DNA from 2 places in the Pantoea sp. LMR881 genome. Region 1 is predicted to be linked to the other one. Evidence: predicted binding sites of a transcription regulator. Region 1 holds the regulator's gene; the other holds the start of a gene.
The links. The regulator Fur, encoded in region 1, represses iron uptake genes when iron is present. The targets are predictions, from matches to a motif close to ATAATAATGAGAACNACTATCAA.

Region 1 (4,347 bases):
CGTTTTCATCTTATTCCGTACGGTTTTTTCTCATGACAGAACCATTTCATTCCTCAAAAGCCCATAGCAAATTTTAGCTTTTAAGAATGTGAGCGGGTTCTAACACGAGGATTATAAAGTTAAATTCGGGCGGGCTGTTAGTATTCAAACGGTTTATGGGCAAAAGTCAGAATATGTCCTAATGCCGCTGGAACCGGCGCGCCTGAAAAGGTGAATCCATGATAACCTAAGCTTAGGTCTCAAACTTAAGAACTTTGCCATGATTTTGAACGCCCGTCTGCAAACTGAACAATCACCCGCTGATTCTTTACCCATCCTGCTCATTCACGGCCTTTTTGGCAGCCTCGATAACCTTGGCGTGCTGGCGCGGGAATTGAAAGATGCTCGCCCTTTGATCCAGGTTGATGTCCGTAATCATGGATTATCGCCGCGTGCCGACGAGATGAGCTACGCTGTGATGGCACAGGATATGTTTGATACCCTGGATGCGCACGGAATTGAGCGGGTTTCAGTGATTGGGCACTCAATGGGCGGCAAAATAGCCATGACCATGAGCGCCCTGGCGCCAGAACGCCTTGAACAGCTGGTGATGATTGACATAGCGCCGGTCGATTATCAAACCCGCCGCCATGACGACATTTTTGCTGCGATCAATGCCGTCAGCGAATCTGGTGTGCAGCGTCGTAGTGATGCGGCACAGGTCATGCGCAGCGTGATTGCTGAAGAAGGGGTGATTCAGTTCATCCTTAAATCCTTCCATGAAGGGGAATGGCGGTTTAATGTGCCGGTGTTATGGGATAATTACGCGGCCATTTCGGGCTGGCAAGAGGTGCCTGCGTGGCCGCACCCTGCTCTGTTTATTCGTGGCGGTGACTCAGCTTATCTGGATAATCGTTATCGGGACGCCTTGTTGAAACAGTTTCCGGCCGCCCATGCTCACGTTATCAGCGGTGCAGGACACTGGGTGCATGCTGAAAAACCTGAAGCCGTGTTACGTAGCGTGCGGCGTTTTTTTGCGCTTTAAAAGCAAATACCTGGCAGCAAAGGTTTAGGATTGGCGTCCGCGGTTAGCGTGGAGTATGATGGCGCGCTAAAATTTTGCCGTCGGTTATTTTTACTGCGGCAAGGGCCAATAATTAATAATCTGCGCAGCGTAAATTTCGCTCGCGCCTATTCAGTTTCACAAAGCCATGGCAAAAGAACACACTGACCGCACTACGCTTGATCTGTTTGCCGACGAGCGTCGCCCTGGTCGCCCTAAAACCAGTCCGCTTTCGCGTGATGAACAACTGCGTATCAACAAGCGCAACCAACTGAAACGTGACAAAGGGCGCGGGTTACGCCGTGTCGAACTTAAAATGAACAGCGAAGCCGTCGAAGCCCTTAATACCCTGGCGGAACAGCGCAATCTCAGCCGCAGCGAATTAATTGAACAAATGCTGCTGGCACAACTCAAACTGGACTGACGCGCGCAAAACGCACGCAAAAACAAATGTCGCGGCTTTACAAGTTCCGCGCTTTTGTCACGTCTGCTATTATTCGCAGAAATGTGCTTTTTGGCACACATCTCATCATCAGGATTTAAGAGGTTATTTTACCCATGGCAATCGTAGGCATCTTCTTTGGCAGCGATACCGGCAACACCGAAAACATTGCAAAAATGATCCAGAAACAACTGGGTAAAGACGTTGCGGAAGTCCATGACATCGCGAAAAGTACCAAAGAAGATCTGGAAGCGTTTGACATCCTGCTGCTGGGCATCCCAACCTGGTATTATGGCGAAGCGCAGTGCGACTGGGATGATTTTTTCCCGACGCTGGAAGAGATCGACTTCAACGGCAAACTGGTCGCCCTGTTCGGCTGTGGCGATCAGGAAGATTATGCAGAGTACTTCTGTGATGCGATGGGCACCATCCGCGATATCATCGAGCCAAACGGCGCAGTGATTGTCGGTCACTGGCCAACTGAAGGCTATCATTTCGAAGCTTCTAAAGGCCTGGCAGACGATAAACATTTTCTCGGTCTGGCCATTGACGAAGATCGTCAGCCTGAACTGACAAATGAACGTGTCGAGACATGGGTTAAGCAGATTTTTGATGAGCTGCAGCTCAAAGAGATTATCGAAGCATAACCTTTTCAGACTCAATGTGGGCGCTGGCTCACATTGAGTCAATGGAATTTCCTATAGAAATAATAGCCACATTTTTTTAACTTTCTTTGTTTAATCTGTAGAATACCCCCATCGGTCATCCGCTTATTTCTCTGGACCAGAGATGAGGTAGAGCGAAATGTTAACTGATTCCTGCAGAAATCCCCTTCCGCTGTAAATACCTTACAGACTGTGGCGATTTTCGGCGCGTCCCTCGGTTTTCATTTCGGTGCTTCAGTTCTATAATGAGACGCAAATGAGAATGAGTGTAGATCGACATTCAAGGCCAAGCGCCACAAAAGTGATTAAAGTAACAGGACAAAATCCGCATGACTGACAACAATACCGCATTAAAGAAGGCTGGCCTGAAAGTCACGCTGCCCAGACTGAAAATTCTGGAAGTGCTTCAGGAACCTGAATGCCATCACGTCAGCGCGGAAGACTTATATAAACGCCTGATCGATATGGGCGAAGAGATTGGTTTGGCAACCGTATATCGCGTGCTTAACCAGTTTGATGATGCAGGAATTGTGACCCGTCACAACTTTGAAGGCGGTAAATCTGTCTTTGAGTTAACGCAACAGCATCATCACGATCACCTGATCTGCCTGGATTGCGGTAAAGTGATTGAATTCAGTGACGAATCAATCGAAACACGCCAACATGAAATCGCAACACGTCATGGCATTAAACTCTCTAACCACAGCCTGTATCTGTATGGACACTGCTCGCTGGGTGACTGCCGCGAAGACGAATCGCTGCACGACAAATAATTCGCTTTGCACAGAGATGAAAAAGCCGGTGAGATACCGGCTTTTTTTCTGCCTGAAATCAGGCTACCAGCGTTTCCTGTAAGTAGCGCCAGCGAGGAATGGAAGTGCTGCAATCAAGAATAGCCAGTGAAATGCGGCTTTGATTATGACCGTTCATTATCTGCAACCCCCGATATTGTATCGTGATTTCATCCGGACGTTGTGAAAGGATAATATGTTCACTGGTGGCGATACGCATCCCTTCACGTTGCCCCTGCAACTGACGGAACAGCTCTTCGACGTCATTCAGGTTGAGCTGTTTCCCTTGCGGCGTCACCATACTGAAGTCAGGATGAAAGTGCGAGAGCAGGAGATGAAAGCTATCATCTGCCGCGCCAGACTGGTTAAAAATACGTTCAATTAGCTGATGTAACACGACGACACTGTGTTTAGCTTCCTGGGCGAGAACGGTCATTTTTTTCCTTATAACCCCGTTTAGCAACGCTTAAGTGCGCATAGCCTACCTGAAAAAAGACAATTAACATCTTGTAATTGATTAATTTTATTAAACTCAGATTCATCCCATTTTTTTCCGTGAACGCTTTTTGAACATATCAGCACAAACATTTGTATTGGAATAAATCGCAGCCATAAAAAGGGCGATTGCTCGCCCTTTTGTCTTTTTATCATGCCTGGGATAAAAATCTTTAATCGCCGATTTTAGCCCAGGTATCACGTAATCCTACCGTGCGGTTGAACACCAACTGTGACGGTGTTGAATAAACGCTGTCTGCGCAGAAATAGCCTTCACGCTCAAACTGATAAGGTGAAGAGGCTTCAGCATGACCCAGCCCCGGCTCAACAAATCCCTGCTTAATTTCCAGGGAGTTTGGATTAATCGCCGAGAGGAAATCTTCCGCTGCGCCCGGATTCGGCACGCTAAACAGGCGATCGTAAAGACGGAACTCTGCTGGCAGTGCATGTTCAGCTGAAACCCAGTGAATGACGCCTTTGACTTTGCGACCATCTGCCGGATCTTTGCTTAACGTATCAACGTCGCATACGCAGTAGATGCAGGTAATATTGCCGTCGTTATCTTTTGCTACGCGCTCAGCACGGATCACATAAGCGTTACGCAGTCGCACTTCTTTACCCAGCACCAGGCGTTTGTACTGCTTGTTGGCTTCTTCCCGGAAGTCAGCGCGGTCGATCCAGATTTCACGGCTAAACGGAACCTCACGCGTGCCCATTTCCGGTTTGTTCGGATGGTTAGGCATACTGATGATTTCAGTGTGGCCTGCGGGTAAGTTCTCGATAACGATTTTTAACGGATCCAGCACAGCCATTGCACGCGGTGCGTTTTCGTTGAGGTCATCACGAATGCAGGATTCCAGTGAAGCCATCTCAACAATGTTGTCTTGTTTGGTGACACCGATACGGCGGCAG
Region 2 (4,347 bases), 470 kb from region 1:
GCCATCCACCGAGTCCTTAAAACGCAGGTGATTCAGCGTGTAGCCTGCAAGGGTACTCAGGCGCGGGGTGATTTGATTATGCGCTTCAAGTTCAATCCCTTGTGAATGCACTTTGCCAGAAGGCGTATAGGTTGCAGTAAGCACATCGCGGTTAGAGACATCCTTTTGTGTCAGGTCATAGAGCGCCAGCGTATACAGGTCGCGCGTGCCTGTGGGCTGGTATTTTATCCCGGCTTCGTACTGTTCGGCTGTGGTGGGTTTCAGCAAATTATTGTTTGCATCGGTAAGGGCCGTTGGCGTAATCGCCTGGCTCCAGCTGAAGTAGGGGGATAAGCCATTATCGAAGGCATAGAGCAGCGCCGCTCGTCCGCTAACGTGATCATCCTGACGGCGATCGCTGCCGCTGTTGTCCGCTACAATCCGATCGTAACGCCCCGACAGATCCAGATGCCAGCGATCCAGCGTTATCTCATCTTGCAGATAGAAACCGGTCTGATAATAGCGCCGGGTTTTTTCGCTCCACGAGTAAGTGGGCATGATGCCCACCTGTTCACCGGTCAGTGCGTTGAGCTGATTCGCGGCCCCGCCTGCGTTACTGATATCATTTTTATAGCGATGATATTCCGCGCCAATGCTGACGCGATGTTCCAGTTCGCCGGTAGTGAAACTCGCCTGCAAGCGGTTATCTGTTGCCCAGGCCGTTAGTGAAGAGCGTTCACCTGAATAATAACGATTCAACACATCGGGATTTACCGCATCCCAGCCAGTTTGATAAACCTGATCGAGATCGACGTTAGAATGGCTGTAGCTGCCGAGAGATGAAAACGACCAGATATCGTTGAATTGATGTGAGAAATCGTAACTGTAGATCTGTTCGTGTCGTTTGAACTGGTCGAGGTCGCTGTTGCCCTCGTAAAAACCGTTACTCAGTTTGTAGCCGTTGTGTTCAGTAATGCTACCGTCACCGGGTACCGAGCCGTGATAGCCACCAGAAGGATCTTTTTGCAGATAGGCTCTGAGAATGAGGTGGGTATCTTCCGTTGGCTGCCACAGCAGTTGCGGCATCAACGCATATTTCTCTTCACGGGTATGATCGTACTGCGTGTCGCTGTTGCGCGTGATACCGGTCAGGCGAAATGCCCACTGTTCGTTGAGGGCAGAGGTGTAATCAAAAGCCGCGTTGGTGGTGGCATTCGTGCCCGCTGAAAGCTGAAAGTGACCTTCCTCGCTGAACCGGGGACGTCGGGTTGTCATATTGACCAGCCCGCCTGGCACAGTCTGGCCGTAAAGTGCAGAAGAGGGGCCTTTGATGACATCAATACGTTCCAGAAACCAGTTATCGACCTGTAACACGTTAAAGCTGCCGCCGTCACTCATCACCCGTAAACCGTCGAGGAACGTGTTATCCACATCGCCGCCGTGGAAGCCTCGCAGCGAAAGAGTGTCATAACGGGTAGCGGCACCAGCAAAGTTAGTAAAAACGCCGGGTGTGTAATTCAGTGCCTGATTGAGATCGAGCGCGCCCTGATCCTGAATTTGCTGTCGCGTGATCACTGACACCGATTGTGGTGTTGTCAGTAATGGACGATCGCTTTTTGTCGAGCCCTGGCTGGTCGTTACGCGATAATCCTGGGTGGGTGAGTCGGCACTCTCCTGGGGTTGAGCCGTGACGACAAGGGTTTCAGCCGCAAAAACCAGGGATGGTGCAGCAAGCGCCAGCGCACATACGCCTGCGCAGCGTGTTAACGGGAAAGGCAATTTCATTGACGGTCCTTTCAGTTCAGTTAAGCGAACAATGTTAACAATCGATAAAGATTCTCGTTTTAATATTGAGAATTATTACCATTTGTTAAAAATGTTGCAATTTTGCCTGTGAGTGAAGGGAAGTCAAGAGAAATGAACCGATACTGCCACAAAGAGGCAGCAGTATCGGAACAGGATCATTGCACGGAGGTTGTGGTCTGCGGAATATCGTGGGCGCTGTTACAGGTTTTGTCCTTTGGACAATATTTGTCGAGCAGCATCAGCGTTACGCCATTCGTCCAGCCGAAGCCGTCCTGTAATGGATATTCGCCGCCACCGCCGCCGCCGAGGTTTTTACCTTCAACCACATATTTTTCAACCAGCTTGTGCTCTTTGTCATAGGTGGTTTGTACGTTTCGCAGGAAGCGTACACCCACCTGCTGAGCCAGCTGAGGTTTGTTGTAATGCTCCAGACCTTCAACGGCCACCCACTGCAACGGTGCCCAGCCGTTTGGCGCATCCCACTGCTGACCGTTGTTCACTGTCGTGGTCACCAGGCCGCCGGGTTTCAGCAACTGCTTCTCAACCGCACTGGCTGTGCTGTCAGCCTGCTTATCGCTGGCAACCTGCAGGTAAAGCGGGAACAGCGCCGCAGCGGTCAACTGTGGATGTACCTGCTTTTTCTTCCAGTCATAATCGGCGTACCAGCCTTGCTGGCTGTTCCACAGATAACGGTTGATTGCTGCCTGACGCTTCTCGGCGCGATCGGCATACTGCTTCGCCATATCGTCCTGCTTATTGAGCTGATAGCTTTTCGACAACACTTTTTCGAGGTGGAACAGCAGGCTGTTGAGGTCGACCGGTGCCATTTGGGTGGTGCGAATCGTGGCCAGATTTTGCGCATCGGTAAACCAGCGCGAGCTAAAATCCCAGCCCGAAGCTGCGCCTGAACGCAGTTCGCGATAGAGCTCCGCTTTATCACGCTGCGGCGCTTTTTTCGCGGTATTAATATCATCCATCCAGGATTCAGTGCGCGGCACATCACGCGCATCCCAGTAGCGATTAAGCAGCGTACCGTCGGCGAGTTTAATGACACGTTTGCTGGCGTTGCCCGCTGCAACGGTGTTGCTGTCTGCCATCCAGTAATCGTACTCTTTTTTGTAGCTGTGGCAGATAACGGGTATAGGCTTTACCACCGTCGTGGGTCGCCAGCAAATCCACCATCAGGCTAAAGAAAGGCGGCTGTGAACGGCTTAAATAGTAGCTGCGGTTGCCGTTAGGAATGTGGCCGTAGCGATCGAGCAGCGAGGCGAAGTTATCGACCATATCCTGGACGCGATCCCAGTGGCCGCTCTCAGCCAGGCCGAGCATCGTAAAGTAGCTGTCCCAGTAGTAAATCTCACGGAAACGGCCGCCAGGCACGACGTAAGGCTTAGGCAATTGCAGCAGCGAATCATACTGTCCGGCGCTTTTTGCGGTACGTGTCAGGACGGGCCACAGCCCATCGATATGATCGCGCAGATTCTGTCCGGCAGGCGGCACATATTTTTCCATTTCAGGCGGCAGAGTGAAGTTTGCCGTTACGAAACGTTTCAGGTCGAAGCTGCCCTGATTCTTCTGCATCTGCCAGTCGGCAAGAATAGAAGAGGGATCATATTTTGGCAGCGCATCAGCAAAGGTTTTTTGGTCGGGATAAAATTTCGCCTGTTGCACCGCATTGAATAGCGGGCCTAATCGTACATCGGGCGGCTGCGGCTGGTTGCTCAGCATGCGGGAATTATCGTCGGCATGGGCGGTAAAAGCAGGCACGCTCAATAACAGCGTCAGCAGCAGCGGCGCATAACCGTAACGCCGTTCAGTGGCGCTTACCTCAGTTTTTAGCATCGGTTGTTCTCCTTGTCCGAAAAGGCGGTCTCGCGTAACGCATTGACCACCCGAACAACTTTAGACGCTATCTGCCGATTTCACCGGATAGCGAACCGGAATTGTGAAGGCGCAGGAAAAAATAGTGTGTAAAGTCCCGGATAAAAACCGCGATGACCACACGGTTTTTTCTTGCCCTTGTCACACTTTTCCCCGACGCTGGAAAGAAAAAAGGAGAGCAGCATGGAGATCATCTGGTATCACCCTTCGCAACCGGCGGCGCGCTGGATTGAGGGATTACAAAAACGTTTACCGCAGGCGCGGGTGCGGCGCTGGCAACCAGGCGACAACGCGCCTGCAGATTATGCACTGGTACGTTCGCCGCCCGTTGAGATGTTAAAAGGGCGGGATGCGTTGCGGGGGTGTTTGCATTAGGCGCGGGCGTGGACGAAATTCTGGCTCAGCTCAGGCATCATCCTGATATGTTGTCCGCCTCCGTGCCGCTTTATCGTCTGGAGGATACCGGCATGGCGCGTCAAATGCAGGAGTATGCGACACACAGCGTACTGGGCTGGTTTCGTCGTTTTGACGATTACCGTCTGCAACAGCAGCCGCCCTGCTGGCAGCCTTTAACCGCCTATGCGCGCGATGACTTTACGGTGGGCATTCTTGGGGCAGGCGTGCTGGGCCAACGTGTGGCTGAATCTCTGAAAATTTGGGGCTTTCCGCTGCGTGTCTGGA

Region 2: O3W44_RS05470 (TonB-dependent siderophore receptor) is a predicted target of Fur. The motif match lies at 1,824-1,846, and genes of this name have one in related genera.

The regions. Positions count from the first base shown of each region.
Region 1 is NZ_JAPVOK010000002.1:1,245,752-1,250,098, forward strand. Features, by position in the region: partial or broken gene seqA (replication initiation negative regulator SeqA) at 1-9, opposite strand, end outside; gene ybfF (esterase) at 260-1,024, shown strand; gene ybfE (LexA regulated protein) at 1,191-1,466, shown strand; gene fldA (flavodoxin FldA) at 1,601-2,131, shown strand; gene fur (ferric iron uptake transcriptional regulator) at 2,479-2,922, shown strand; gene O3W44_RS07710 (hypothetical protein) at 2,981-3,376, opposite strand; partial or broken gene glnS (glutamine--tRNA ligase) at 3,609-4,347, opposite strand, start outside.
Region 2 is NZ_JAPVOK010000002.1:777,580-781,926, reverse strand. Features, by position in the region: gene O3W44_RS05470 (TonB-dependent siderophore receptor) at 1-1,764, opposite strand, end outside; partial or broken gene treA (alpha,alpha-trehalase TreA) at 1,941-3,627, opposite strand; partial or broken gene ghrA (glyoxylate/hydroxypyruvate reductase GhrA) at 3,850-4,347, shown strand, end outside.